Regions from separate parts of the Ramlibacter sp. G4-7 genome, predicted to be linked through region 1. Evidence: predicted binding sites of a transcription regulator. Region 1 holds the regulator's gene; the other holds the start of a gene.
The links. Region 1 encodes FNR, which switches genes on or off when oxygen is low (the NO sensors DNR and NnrR bind a similar motif). Its sites were predicted from a motif close to TTGATNNNNATCAA; they were not measured.
Positions count from the first base shown of each region.

Region 1 (6,930 bases):
CCTACCCGGCCGGGTCCACGGCCGGCGCAGACTGGACCTCTATCCAGTCCTGACGCACATGGCGATCAACCTGGTCGTGGTGACGCTCTACGTGGTGAATGCGTGGACGCGCGCGAGCGATTCCGCCTCGCCCGGCATGGCGCTGGGCCTGTCGCTGGTCGGGATCGCCCTGCTGCTGGTGTCCGGTTGGTTGGGCGGGAAGATGGTGTACCTCAAAGGCGTCGCCGTCCACACGCAAGAAGAGGCGTCGGCGGCGGCGACGAACGATCCCTGGCGCGCCGATCGCAGGAGCTCCAACCGCAGCACGGCGGCGGGCCGCATGCCGCGCATGGGCGAGCGCGCCATGGCCAAGGACGGCGACGTGCGGGAGACGGATCGCAGCTGAACTTCCCCCGACGCGCACGAAGGCCGCTCGTGGAGCGGCCTTGTCGATAAGCGCGAGGCTGCGGTCAGCCTTGCGTGCCTCCCTTGAGCTGTCGTTGCACCAGTTGGTCGAGGGCGCTCGAGGTGCTGCTCGCCGTGCAGGCCGCGGTGCCGCTGTTACGTTGCTGCCCGAGGACGTTCGCGCCCACGCCGCAGACGGTGGCAGCGATGCCGATCGGGACCTGCACCGTGACCGGGATCTGGCTCACGTCCACGTTGATGTTCTTGGCGATGTTGTTCGCGACATTGTGAACATCGACGTTGACGAGGCCGGACTGCTGCGCGAACGCGCCGGTCGCAAGGACTGCGCCGAGGCCGAGAACGGCCGCCATGGATTTCACTTTCATGATTCACCTCCGTGTGTACTGGATCGGGTCGCGGCGGCAAGACCATCTCGCCGTCCGTGCCTCCCATTTTTGGGATCGACGCGTGGCTTCCCAGCCCCTGCCGGCGCCTTTACGGCCTCTTACCGCGCCGAGCTTGCGGGCACACGAAAGTTGCTGCATCGGGCACTCAGCGATAAGGCGCCGTGCTGGTCCGTGTAACGTCGCTGGCACGACGATGGACGGCGGCTTGCAGACGCAGCCGTTTGCTCCAGATCAAGGCGGCCGCCCGTCGACGGACCAAAATGAACGGCATCGTCCTCCGGGCCCCGCCATGAACCCGAGCGCCTCCTCTCCCCTGCTGGTCCAGCAATTCGCGGCGCGTCTGCGCGAGCGGGCAAGCGAGCTGCAGGGGCTGCTGCAAGCGGCCGCCGTCGCCGGCATCACGCTGGACGCCCCCGGCGAGGTGACCGACTTCAAGGACATGGCAGCGCAGGACACGCGGGCCGTGGTCGACGAGGTGACGCGCGCCCACGCGGCCGACGAACTCGAACAGATCGCGGCCGCCCTGCGGCGGGTGGACGCCGGCACCTACGGGGAATGCGCGGATTGCGGCGACCGCATCGACGAGCGCCGCCTGCGGGCGCTGCCGGCCACCGCCTTCTGCACCGGCTGCCAGGCCGCGCACGAGCGGCCCGCGCCCAGGCGCTGACGCTCAGCGCGCCGCGGCCTGCCGCTCCACCTCGCCGCGCTTCATGCGCAGGTAGGCGTCGCGTTCGACTTCGTGCAGCTGGCGCGGGTACTTTTCGGTCGCCTCGAACCAGGCCTGCAGCCGCCGCTCGAGCTGCTGCTGCGGCGGCGCCGCCAGCGAATCCAGGTAGGCATCGATGGCGAGGTAGTAGCGCATGGTGTTGCGCTCCACGACGCCCCGCATGCCGCCGACGAAGGCGTCGTCATCCGACCGCGACGCATCCAGGCGCGTGAAGCCCACCTTGTCCCGCCCCGTGGTGCCCAGATACACCTTGATGGCGAGCTCGCTGGCCAGGCCATGGCTGAGCGCATAGCCCATGTGCAGGAAGGTGCGATTGGAGTCCAGCGGCACCGCCTCGGCCAGCAGCCGGTAGTCCCGCGTGTCGTAGGGTCCGTCGCCGGACTCCAGCGTCGCGGCGACATAGTCCGGCTTCACGACCGGGGGGCGCCAGCTGAAGGCCAGGCGCGAGGCGGACTCGAGGGACTGCGGGTCCTTCTTGCCGATGCGCACGTCCAGGGTCGTGCCGGCCTGCTCCTGCACGCGCCGGCAGTACTTGGTGTTCAGGTGCAGGATCAGGATCTCGCACCACTGGCCCGGGTCCGACAGCGCGGCCGCGACCTTGGGGAACGGGTGATCGAGGATCGCATACACCTCGCCGTCGACGCGGCGCGAGGCCTGCTCCGACTTGAGCACCAGCGGGCCGCCGAAGGCGTTGCTCGCCAGTTCCGGGGCCAGCGCGGCATGGCGGCCCTGCAGCGCGGCGGGTCCGAGCGCGCCCGCGGAGTGCGCAAGCAAGGGAAGCGACAGGGCGAGCGCGAGCAGCGCCATCCAGGGTTTCTTGTTCATCACGCAACGATAGGCGCTGCGCGCGAAGGCGACGTGTGAAAACGCAATTCCCCGCCTGCCGAGGCAGGCTTCCCGGCTTGTGCTTGCAGACTTCGGCCGCGCCCCCGGTCGCTTCCGCGAACTGGCGTAACCTTGCGCCTGCGGCGCCGCCCACCCAGGGTGGCGCGCGGAGACGACGCATGGACACCATCATCCTGGCCCTGCCCGGCGCGGAAAGGCTGGCCGAAACACTCGCGCAGCAACTGCATTGCGGCGCCAGCACGCTCGAGCTGCACCGCTTCCCCGACGGCGAAGGTGTCGTGCGGCTGCGCACCGGCGTCGACGGCCGCCGCGTGCTGCTGGTGGCGCACCTCGATCGGCCCGATGACAAGACGCTGCCGCTGCTGTTCGCCGCCGACGCCGCACGGGAGCTGGGCGCGCGCGAGCTGGGCCTGGTGGCGCCCTACCTACCCTACATGCGGCAGGACGAGCGTTTCCGGGCGGGCGAGGCGATCACCTCGCGCAGCTACGCGCGACTGCTGTCCTCGACGGTCGATTTCCTGCTCACCATCGACCCGCACCTGCACCGCCTGCCCAGCCTGGACGCGATCTACACGATTCCCACCCGCGTGGTCGCCGCGGCGCCGGCGATCGCCGCCTGGGTGCGGCGCGAAGTGGAGCGGCCGATCCTGGTCGGCCCCGACAGCGAGAGCGAGCAGTGGGTCGCGGACGTGGCGCGCCGGCTGGGCGCGCCGCACGTCGTCATGAGCAAGGTCCGCCGCGGCGACCGGGACGTGCAGGTGACGCTGCCCGAAGGCGCCGCGCACGACGGTCGCACCCCGGTGCTGGTGGACGACATCATCTCCAGCGGCCACACCATGGCGACCGCGGCGAAGGTGCTGCGGGAGGCGGGCTGGGCCCGGCCCTGGTGCGTGGGCGTGCATGCCTTGCTCGATCCCCCGGGGGTCGACATGCTGCACCGCGCCGGCATCGCGCGCATTGCCAGCTGCGACACGGTGCCGCACGCGACCAATGCCATCGCGGTGGCCCCGCTGCTGGCCGAAGCCCTCCGCGGGCAGCTGTCCGCCTGAAACGCGCGCGTCAGGCGTGCGGCTCGCGCCAGGGCGTAGGCCCCTCACGCGGCAGGGTGTGCGGGTGCGGGACGTGCACGTTGAGCGCGCGCAATTGATGCTCCAGCTGCGCGATGCGCTGCAGATAGCCCAGGAGCAGGCTGACGGTGAACAGGTCCAGGTCGTAATGGGAGTGCAGGCGCGCCGCCTCGAGCAGCGGGGGCACGCAGGCAGCACTGTACTCCCGGCTGCCGGGCCCCCCCATCGCCGGCACCAGCGAGCCGTATTCCACCAGTTCGTCCAGCTGCGCCGTGCTCATGCTGCAGATCAGCGCGAGTTCATCCTGGCCGATGCGGCGCAGCGGGTCGAGCCAGGTCAGGTCGGGAATTTCAGTGGCCATGGCAGGCCTCCTTCGCAGGAGTGGCGCGCAAGGCCGCGCGCGCACCGGCACAGCTTACGCCGTGCCGCGCCATCCAGGGGGCCGCCCCGATCACTGGACACGCAGGTCGAACGCGCGCTGCAGGCCCGCCAGGTCCGTGATCCGCACGTGCTTCTTGTCCACTTCCAGCAGGCGCTGCTGGGCGAAGGCGGAGAAAGTGCGGCTGACGGTCTCCAGTTTCATGCCCAGGTAGCTGCCGATCTCCGCCCGCGACATGCGCAGGTGGAATTCGCTCGCGGAGTAGCCGCGGGCCTTCATCCGTTGCGAGATGTTGAGGAGGAAGGCGGCCAGGCGCTCTTCGGCGTTCATCGACCCGAGCAGCATCATCAGGCTGTGCTCGCGCACGATCTCGCGGCTCATGAGACGGGAGATCACGTGCTGCAGGTCGACGCTGGTGGCGGCCAGTTCGCTCAGGTGGGCGTAGGGGATCGCGCAGATCTCGGCATCCTCCAGCGCCACGGCGCTGCTGGCGTGCTTGCCCGAGGCCAGGCCATCGAACCCGAGCAGCTCGCCGGCCATCTGGAAGCCGGTGACCTGCTCGCGCCCGTCCTTCAGGTTCAGGGTGGACTTGAAGGTGCCGCTGCGCACCGCGTACATGCACTGGAAACGGTCGCCCTCGTGGTACAGCGCCTGGCCCTCCTTGATCCGGCGGCGCGCGAACCTCAGGCCGTCCAGCCGCTCGACGTCGCTGCCCGTCAGGCCGCAGGGCAGGCACAGGTCCTTCAGGTGGCAGCTGGAGCACTGCGTCACCAGCGGCGCCGGCGTGCAGGCGGCGTCGCCGGCGTGCGCCCGGTCGATGAAGTGGATGGTGGCGACGGAAGCGGTGGCGGTGGTCATGTTCCCTCCTTCTGGCTTGTTCAATGGACCGCGTGCCGCCCTGCCGTTTCCACGGCACGGGCCAGCTGGTCGAATTCGGTGCTCTTGTCCAGGAAGCTCACGGCGCCCTCGCCCAGGTAGCGCTTGCGGTAGGCCGGGGCGGAGTTGTTGCTGAAGACGACGAAGGCGACCTGCGGGTCCGCCAGGCGCACGGCCTTGAGCACCTGCAATCCGCTGCCGCCTTCCAGCTGCACGTCCAGCACGACGACGTCGGGGTGGCAACGCAGGATGCCGGCGATGCAGCTCTCCGGCGTGGCGGCCTCGCCCACGATGGCGATGTCGGCCGCCCCGAGCAGCGCGTTGACGCGCTCGCGGATCTGCAGCGAATCGTCGGCGAGGAACACCTTGATGCAGCCGTTCGGGGTCATGCCTGCACTATGGGCATCCGGCCGGATTCGCGACATCGGAGCCGGCTGAATCGCTGGCTCGGAGGAGTCCGAATCGCCGCGGCGCGCGGGACTAGGGTCCCTAGGAATCGTCCTAGCCGCCTGGCTTGATCCGCATCAAGCGGTCGCGCGCTGCGTCGTCCCACCATGGGGGATCTCAATGCGAACGGAAGGCAAGCCATGTACAAGCGCATCCTCGTGCCGGTGGACGGCAGCGACACCTCGAACAAGGCCCTGGTCGCCGGCTTGCAGCTGGCGCGCGAGGGCGGCGGCCGCGTGCGGCTGGTGCACGTGCTCGATCCGATGGCTTTCATCAGCACCGGCTACGGGCCGGTGGTGGACTTGCTGGATGTCGGCAAGAAGGGGGCCGCCAAGGTGCTGGCCGACGCCCTGGAGATCGCCCGGGCCGCCGGCGTGCCCGCGGACACGAAGTTGCTGGACGCCCCGGGGGCGCGCATCGGCGAAGACATCGCGGCGGAGGCGCGGTCCTGGGAGGCCGACCTGGTGGTCGTCGGCACCCACGGTCGCCGCGGTGTGAGCCGGGTCCTGCTGGGAAGCGGGGCGGAGCAGGTTCTGCGCATGGCGCCGGTGCCCGTCCTGGCCGTCCGCAGCGACCCGCCGCCGGCCTGAGCCGACACCCGCCAGGCAAACGCACGCTTAGGTCGTATTGTTGACCTTCGGTTACGAATAGGTCGCCTTGCCCGGCGGCCTTCCGTGAAGTCCGTCACCTTGCCAGGCTTGTCAGCCCCGGCCGCCCGGCATACCTTTGGCAGGACCGGTCACAGGCCAATACAAGTCGGTGGGAACAACATGCGCTGGTTCAAAGGCACTCTGCGGCAAAGCATCTATGGCCTCCTGGGCAACCCCCTGGATCCGAGCGAGTCCGTGCTCGATTCGGGCACCGAGGACATCCGCGAAGCGATGCTGGCGCTGCTCACGCAAGCCGGCGGCCGGCAATTCGCCAACGTGACGCGCCGGGTGCGCTATGCCAGCGACGTCCAGGCGCTCTGGTACCTGCGCGGCGACCTGCTCGCCACCCTGGCGACCGTGCACGGTGAGATGGGGGCCCGCCAGCAGGTGCAGCGCGTGACGCGCATGTTCCAGGGCCTGCTTCCCGGCAGCCTGACCTCGCGCCCCAGCCCCCTGATGAACTGAGGGCCTCCGGCGCCCGACGACCAGCGCGGCATCGCCGCGCTTTTTTCATGCCTCAGTGCGCGTGCGCGTGGCCCCAGAACAGCAGGGCGTCGCGCCCTTCCGCGGCGAGCGTCACCTCGGCACCGACCGGCAGGCACACCTTGGTCGGCACGTGGCCGAAGGGCAGCCCGGTCAGGACGGGAGCCTTGACCTGCGTGCGCAGCCAGTCGATCACCGTCTTGAGCTTGAAGCCCTTGTCGTGCGGCACCGGCACCCAGTTGGTGAAGTGTCCGAGCACGATCGCCTTCTGCTTCTGCAGCACGCCGGTGTACAGGAGCTGCGTCAGCATGCGCTCGACGCGGTAGGGATGCTCGTGCACATCCTCCAGGAACAGGATGCCGCCCTTGACCTGGGGAAGCCAGGGCGTGCCGGCGAGCGCGGAGACGATCGCCAGGTTGCCGCCCCACAGCACCCCCTTGGCCTGCATCGGACGCGCGAAGCCCTCGGCGGCCGGCAACTGCCAGCCCGCTCCCTCGCCCTGCCCGCTCGCGAGGTCCTCGAAGCAGGCCTGCATGATCTCGTCGGGTTCGGCCTCGACGCCGAAGTCCTCGCCCACGGCCGGCCCCGACCAGGTCACGCGGCCCGTTTCGACCAGCACCGCGTTCTGGAAGGCGGTGAAATCGCTCAGGCCGACGAATTTCAT
Region 1 is NZ_JBYNTT010000002.1:306,734-313,663, reverse strand. Features, by position in the region: gene AC3EGR_RS04460 (DUF2231 domain-containing protein) at 59-385, shown strand; gene AC3EGR_RS04455 (hypothetical protein) at 450-770, opposite strand; gene AC3EGR_RS04450 (TraR/DksA family transcriptional regulator) at 1,081-1,458, shown strand; gene AC3EGR_RS04445 (hypothetical protein) at 1,462-2,343, opposite strand; gene AC3EGR_RS04440 (ribose-phosphate pyrophosphokinase) at 2,523-3,413, shown strand; gene AC3EGR_RS04435 (chaperone modulator CbpM) at 3,424-3,792, opposite strand; gene fnr (fumarate/nitrate reduction transcriptional regulator Fnr) at 3,883-4,668, opposite strand; gene AC3EGR_RS04425 (response regulator) at 4,689-5,075, opposite strand; gene AC3EGR_RS04420 (universal stress protein) at 5,274-5,723, shown strand; gene AC3EGR_RS04415 (hypothetical protein) at 5,904-6,248, shown strand; gene AC3EGR_RS04410 (LD-carboxypeptidase) at 6,301-6,930, opposite strand, start outside.

Region 2 (6,930 bases), on a different contig from region 1:
GCGGCCGCATGGGCGCCGGCGAATTCCGGGTCCGGAATGCGGTCGACCTGCATCAGCAGCTCGGGCTCCCGGCACCAGCGCGGGATGTGGCGTGTGTACAAGGCCCGATGGGCGTCGGACGCCCAGGTCCAGGGATGCACGCCGTTGGTGATGGCGTGCACCTCGTAGCCCGGAAACATGGCCCGCGAGGTTTCCGCATGCCGGCGCGCCACCCCGTTCACCCAGCCGCTCAGGTTCAGCGCCAGGCGTGTCATGTTCAGCCGCTCCGCCCCCGCGAACTCCTTGAGGACCGGTTCGTCCCAGAGCTCGCCGAGCAGGTCGCGGGCGAGCGCGTAGTCGAACTGGTCGTGGCCGGATGGGACCGGCGTGTGCGTGGTGAAGACGCAGCGCGCCGCGACCGCTGCCGCCGAGTCCCGCATCGTCTCGTGATCGCCGCGGGCGCGCCGCACGCGCAGCAGCTCCAGCGCCAGGAAGGCCGCATGGCCCTCGTTCAGGTGGTACGTGGCGACCTCGATGCCGAGCGCCGCGAGCATCCGCACGCCGCCCACGCCGAGCACCAGTTCCTGGCGCAGGCGATAGCCCTCGTCACCTCCGTACAACCGATCGGTCAACCCGCGGTCCCCGTCGTCGTTTTCCGGCAGGCCCGCGTCGAGCAGCAGCACGCGGACTCCTTCGTCGTCCGTGCAGCCCGGACTGCGGACGACGTATTCCCACGCGACGATCCAGACGTCGCGCTGCCCGATGCGCACGCGCACCTTCGCGTCGAGCCGGCGCGCGAAGCGCTCGGGCTGCCACGGGTCGGCGCTTTCCACCTGCGCGCCGTCCACGATCTGCTGGCGGAAGTAGCCTGCACGGCTGAGGAGCGTCACCCCGATCATCGGCAAGCGCAGGTCGGCGGCGCTGCGCAGGTGGTCCCCGGCGAGCACCCCGAGGCCGCCGCTGTAGGTGGGGATGTCCGGCTCCAGGGCGATCTCCATCGAGAAGTACGCCACCTGGGCGCCCTGCCCGGCCGGCTGCTTCACTGCGGCAGGTGTCCGTGCGGCTCGCGCCATCCACCCGGCCCCTCGCGCAAGTCCTGCACTCCGTGCACCCCGTGCGGCAGGTGCGCCTGCAGCCAGCGGACCTGCCGCTCGAGATCGTCGATGCGTCGCAGGAACCCGAACAGCAGGCCGGCGGTGAACAGGTCGAGGTCGTAGTCGGCGCGCAGGCGCACCGCGGCGCGCAGGGCGGGCACGCACGCAGCGTCGAACAGCCGCTCGCCGGCGATCGGCTGCAGGTTGCCGTATTCGACCAGCTCCTCGACTTCCGCATCGCTCAGCCCGCACAAGGCGCCGAGCTCGCGCTGGCCGACGGGCTGCGTCCCGTCGAAGCGGGTCCGGTCCTCAGGCGCGGGTGCCATGCGATTCCTCCCGGTCCACCAGCGCGCGCGGATCGAAGCGCGACACGCGGGCCAACTCCTCGAACAGCTCGCGCTCGCGCGGCGTGAGCGTGGCCGGCACCTGCAGGTGCGCTATTGCATACAGGTCGCCGCGCCCGCCATGCCCGGTGGCAAGGCCCCGACCGCGCAGGCGCAGCTTGCGTCCGCCCGGCGTGCCCGCGGGCACGGTCAGCAGCATCGGCCCGTCCAGCGTGGGCACCTCGACGTCGGCCCCGAGCGCCGCTTCCCACGGCGCCAGCGCGAGGTCGAAGTACAGATCGTGCCCGTCGACCCGGAACAGGGGATGCGGCGCCAGCGCGACGTGCAGGTAGATGTCGCCGGCCGGCCCACCGTGGCGACCGGCCCCGCCCTTGCCGCGCAGCCGCAGGCGCTGGCCGTCGGTCACGCCCGGCGGCACGGTGACCGCCAGCGTGCGCGTGCCGTCCTCGTGCGCGACGTCCAGGCTCACCGTGACCCCGCGGTGCGCCTCCTCCAGCCCGATGCGCACGCCCGCTTCGTAGTCGCGCCCGCGCAGCGGCACCGGCCCGGCACCGCGCGCATGCCGATGCCGGCCGGCTCCGAGCGCCGCCAGCAGGTCGGCCAGGTCCATGCCCTCGAACGCGTCGCCCGCGAACTGGTCCTGCCACTGCGGCGGCGGAGCGAACTCCTCGCCGGGGCGATGCGCACCCAGGCGGTCGTAGGCGGCCCGCTTCTCCGCATCCTTCAGGGTCGCGTAGGCCTCGCCCACCTCCTTGAAGCGCAGTTCGGCGTCGGGCTCCTTGGCGACGTCGGGATGGTGGCGGCGCGCGAGCTTGCGGTAGGCCTTGCGGATCGTGTCCGCGTCCGCTTCACGCGGCACGCCGAGGATCGCGTAGTAGTCCTTGTACTTCACTGCCTGCCTCAATCCAGTTCCGACGCATAGGGGAGTTCGATGAAGGCGGGCGTGGCCGCGTAGAGCGCGTTGACGGCGGCGCCGAGGCGGCCGGCTATCTCACGCGCGGCTGCGAGACGCCGGCCGCTCGCAAGGGTGGGATCGAGGTGCACCAGCACCTGCCTGCAGGAAGGGGTTGCCATGGCCGTGCTCCAGGGAAGCGATGGAAGCACCATAGCCGCAGGAACGGCACCGGCTTTGACGCACCGCAAGTGGCGCGCAGTCGACCCAGCCCAGACTGCAACCCGTGCCACCACGAAAGGAACTTCCATGAACGACGCCAGCGAAACCCCGGCGGCCGAGCAACTGCGACTCGCCCGCGACCTCCGCACCCTGGTCGACGACGCGGAGGCGCTGCTGCACCATGCCGTGCAGGATGCCGGCCAGGGCTACGCCGCAGCCCGCGCGCGACTGGAGCAGAGCCTCGCGCGCGCAAAGGCGCGGCTGGACGCCACCGAGCGCGCCGTCCGCGGCCAGGTGCGACAGAAAGGCGCCGCGGTGAACGAGTACGTGCACGAGAACCCCTGGCCTGCGATCGGCGCCGCTGCCGCTGCCGGGGCGCTGGTGGCCCTGCTGCTGGCGCGCCGCTGACGCCATCCGCCCACCGGGACGGCCGCCGGCGTGGGCCCGCTTGACCTTCATCAAGCGGGTCCGCGGGGCCGCTGCCTACGCTATCGGCTGCGGGCATCCGCAGGAGAACACCATGTACAAACGCATCCTGGTCCCCACCGACGGCTCCGAGCTGTCGAAGAAGGCCGTCCGCAGCGCGGTCGATTTCGCCTCCACCGTGGGAGCGGAAGTCGTCGCCCTGCACGTCGTGCCCCGCTACCGCAACTCCTATTTCGACGGCGGCGCGGCCGTGTCGCCGACCGAAGTGAAGGCCGTCGAGGATCGCTGGGCCGAACACGGACAGGCCCTGGCGGACGAGGTCGGCCAGTCGGCGCAGCAGGCGGGCGTGAAGGCCAAGGCCATCACCGTGCGCTCGGACCTGGTGGCCGAAGCGATCCTTTCGGCCGCCCGCAAGAACAAGTGCGACCTGGTCGTGATGGCCTCGCATGGCCGCAAGGGCCTCAAGCGCCTGCTCCTGGGCAGCGAAACGCAGCACGTGCTGACCCACGGCGACATTCCCGTGCTGATCCTGCGCTGAACCGGCGGTGCCGGGTTCGCGCGCCTGGCGTCGGCCCCCGAGCGGCCCCGATGCCAGGCTGTGAGGCGATACAATAGCCCTGACTGCGGCTGTAGCTCAGTGGATAGAGTATTGGCCTCCGAAGCCAAGGGTCGTGGGTTCGATCCCCGCCAGCCGCGCCACCATTTCCCCCCGCCTGTCCTCCTTCACGCGCGCGCAAGCAGCTCCAGCATGCGCTCGCGGCTGAGCGGCAGGTCGAAGACGCGCTGTCCGATCGCGACGGACACGGCATTCGCGATCGCGGCCGCGGTCGGGCCCAGGGACGTTTCACCGACACCGAGGCTGGCGTTGCCGTGCGCGCCGACGAATTCCGTGGTGATCGCCGGCACGTCGCCGAAGCGCAGCACCGGATAGGCATCCCAGCCCGAGCGCACCGGGCCTGCCCCATCGAAGCGCACGGCCTCCAGGGTCGTCCAGCTCAGCGCCTGCAGGATGCCGCCCTCCACCTGGTTGCGCGCGCCATCGGGGTTGACGACGAGCCCCGCGTCGACGGCGCACCAGACGCGGCGAACGCGCACGCGCTCTTGCAGCACCACTTCGGCGACCACGGCGCACCAGGCGCCGCGCCCCTTGTAGCGCGCCAGGCCGATGCCGCGCGTGCACGCATCGCCCGCGGCGCCGGGGCCGCTCCAGGCGCACAGCGCGAGCACGTGGCGCAGGACGGCCGCCGCTCGCGGATCCTCGAGATGGCGCAGGCGGAACTGCGCCGGATCGCATCCTGCGCGCAAGGCGAGTTCGTCCATCATCCCTTCGATCGCGAACACGTTGGCGAAGGCGCCGAGCGCACGCAGCGCGGACGTGCGCAAGGGTGTGGTGGCGAGGGCCAGCGAGAGGCCGCGAGCGCCCACCTGGTACACGGGCTGCGCGTTGCGCGTGGCGCCGCCGCCGCGCTCCTGCGGAACTTCCCGATCCTGCTGGCGCTCGAGCGCCGGGTCCACCGCGGCGGCAGCCAGCAGATTGGGCGTGCCTCCCACGCCGGGCCGCATGTTGTGGCTGGTGCTGCGCACGTGCGTGTCCCAGCGGGCGATGCGCCCGTCCGGGCCCAGCGCCGCGCGGATGCGCACCGCCATGGGCGCGCCCAGCGGCGCCTCACGCAGTTCCTCCTCGCGCGACCACTGCACGCGCACCGGCGTGCCCGGCAAGGCGGTGGCCACGAGCGCCGCGTCGAGCGCCGCGTCATCGGCACCGTTGTGGCCGTAGCAGCCCGCGCCTGCGACGTGGTGCACGTGGATGCCGGCCGGCGTGCGCGCGAGCACCTGCGCGATCGCGTCGCGCAACGCGAAGATGCCCTGGCTGTGCGACCAGACCTGGAGCACCTCGTCTTGCTGCCACGCAAGCGCGCAGCTCAGGCCGATGGAAGCGTGGGCGAGGAAGGGACGCGTCCAGGTGCCTTCGACGTCGCCGCCGCTGTCCTGCGGCGCGGGCTCGAAGACGGTCTCCTGCACCGGTTGCCGCTGCAGCCAGGCGGGCACGTCCGCGCCGATGTCCTCGGCGGACGGAAGCTCCCACTGGACGCACGCATGCAGCACGTCCAGCCCTGCGCGGGCGCCGCGCTCCGTGGACGCGACACAGGCCAGGAAGTCGCCGCGCCGGACCCAGCGGGCGCCACGGGCACGCGCCGCGAAGCGCTCGGCGTCGAAGGACAGCAGGCGGGCACCGCGCGCGGGCAAGCGCAGCGCGGCCGCGTGCTGCATGCCAGGCAACTCCAGGTCCTGGAGGAAGGCGCCGCCGGCGAGCTTCGCCGCCAGGTCGATGCGCGCCAGCGGCGTCCCGACGCTGCCACCCGGCTGCGGGGGCGCGAGCCGGTCTTCCTCGCAGATGCGCTGCGCGAGCAAGCCCAGCCCTTCCCGCCAGTAGCTCCAGCCGGTGCCGCGGCCTCGATGCTGCACCTCGCCTGCGCGCACCTCCAGCGTGGCAGGGGACACCTCCAGCGCCGCGCTCGCTGCCTGCAGCAGACGCCAGCGCATCACGCTGCCCAGCGTGCACATCACCGGCCCCGACTCTTCCAGCGACCTGCTGCCGACGGTGAAGCCCTCGTCGGGCCAGCAGTGCGTGGAGGCCGAACGCATGTCGACCTGCGAAGGCGCGACGCCGAGGCCGTCCGAGACCAGTTGCGCGAGCGCGGTGAGGATGCCTTGCCCCAGTTCCACCTTGCCGGTGCGCACCGTCACGCGGCCGGGCGTCTCGAAGGCGAGCCACAGCGAGGGATCGGGCTGGGAGGCGAGCGCGGACGGCAGTTCTAGGCTCACCTGCCCGCTCCGCGCGTGGCGTGCCACGCCGCTTCCACCGCCGCCAGGATCCGCGGATGTGCGCCGCAGCGGCACAGGTGGTCCTGCAGCGCCGCGGCGATGTCCTCGCGCGACGCCTGCGGCGCGGCGCGCAGGAACGCGAGCGCGCGCATGAGGATGCCACTGAGGCAGAAGCCGCACTGGCCCGCCTGCAGGCGTTCGAACTCGGCCAGCAGCGCGCGCCCGTGCGTGCTCGTTGCGAGCGCCTCCGCCGTCGTCACGCTGCGGGACTGCAGGTTTCCCATCTCGACCTGGCAGGCATGCTGCGGCGTGCCGTCCACCAGGACGACGCAGGCACCGCATTGACCCTGGCCGCAGCCCAGGCGCGTGGCTTTCAGCTGGAGTGCGTCGCGCAGGTGTTCGGCGAGCGTGCAGCGCTCGTCGGCCGCTGCCTCGCACGGCGCGCCGTTGACTTCGAATCGGACGTTCATGCTGGCCGCCATTTTGCGGCGCGATGCCGCATGCGCCTCTTGGTGGCGACACCGATGCCGCCCTATACTGCCGCCATGAACGAACTGGTACATTTGAAGCCGGGCAAGGCACGTTCGCTCAAACCGGCCGCCAAGGAGACCACGCGCACCAACGACCCGGAGCGCACGAAGGCGAACATCCTGGACGTGGCCGCCGGGGAGTTCGGCGAGAAGGGCCTCGCGGGCGCACGCATCGACGAGATCGCCGCGCTGACGCAGACCAGCAAGCGGATGATCTACTACTACTTCGGCAGCAAGGAGGGCCTGTACCTCGCCGTGCTGGAGGAGTCGTACCGCAAGGTGCGCGAGATCGAGTCCGAACTGCACCTGGAAGACCTGGAGCCCGAGCAGGCCCTGCGCCGCCTGGTGGCCTTCACCTTCGACCACCACCTCACCCACGAGAACTACATCCGCCTCGTGATGACCGAGAACATCAACCGCGGGCAGTACATCGGGCAGTCCAAGCGCATCCAGGAACTGAACGTCACCGCCATCGCGGCCATCCGGCGCCTGTACCAGCGCGGCGTCAAGACGGGCGTCTTCCGCCCGGGCCTGGACCCCGTGGACATCCATGCGTCGATCTCGGCGCTGAGCTTCTTCAACGTCTCGAACCGCCACACCTTCGGCGTGATCTTCAA
Region 2 is NZ_JBYNTT010000026.1:3,030-9,959, forward strand. Features, by position in the region: gene glgP (alpha-glucan family phosphorylase) at 1-1,022, opposite strand, end outside; gene AC3EGR_RS23875 (chaperone modulator CbpM) at 1,019-1,399, opposite strand; gene AC3EGR_RS23880 (DnaJ C-terminal domain-containing protein) at 1,383-2,309, opposite strand; gene AC3EGR_RS23885 (hypothetical protein) at 2,318-2,491, opposite strand; gene AC3EGR_RS23890 (ElaB/YgaM/YqjD family protein) at 2,619-2,939, shown strand; gene AC3EGR_RS23895 (universal stress protein) at 3,052-3,495, shown strand; tRNA gene AC3EGR_RS23900 (tRNA-Arg) at 3,581-3,656, shown strand; gene AC3EGR_RS23905 (xanthine dehydrogenase family protein molybdopterin-binding subunit) at 3,681-5,783, opposite strand; gene AC3EGR_RS23910 ((2Fe-2S)-binding protein) at 5,780-6,253, opposite strand; gene AC3EGR_RS23915 (TetR family transcriptional regulator) at 6,329-6,930, shown strand, end outside.
Region 2: a site for FNR is predicted at 2,980-2,993, ahead of AC3EGR_RS23895 (universal stress protein). Genes of this name have one in related genera too.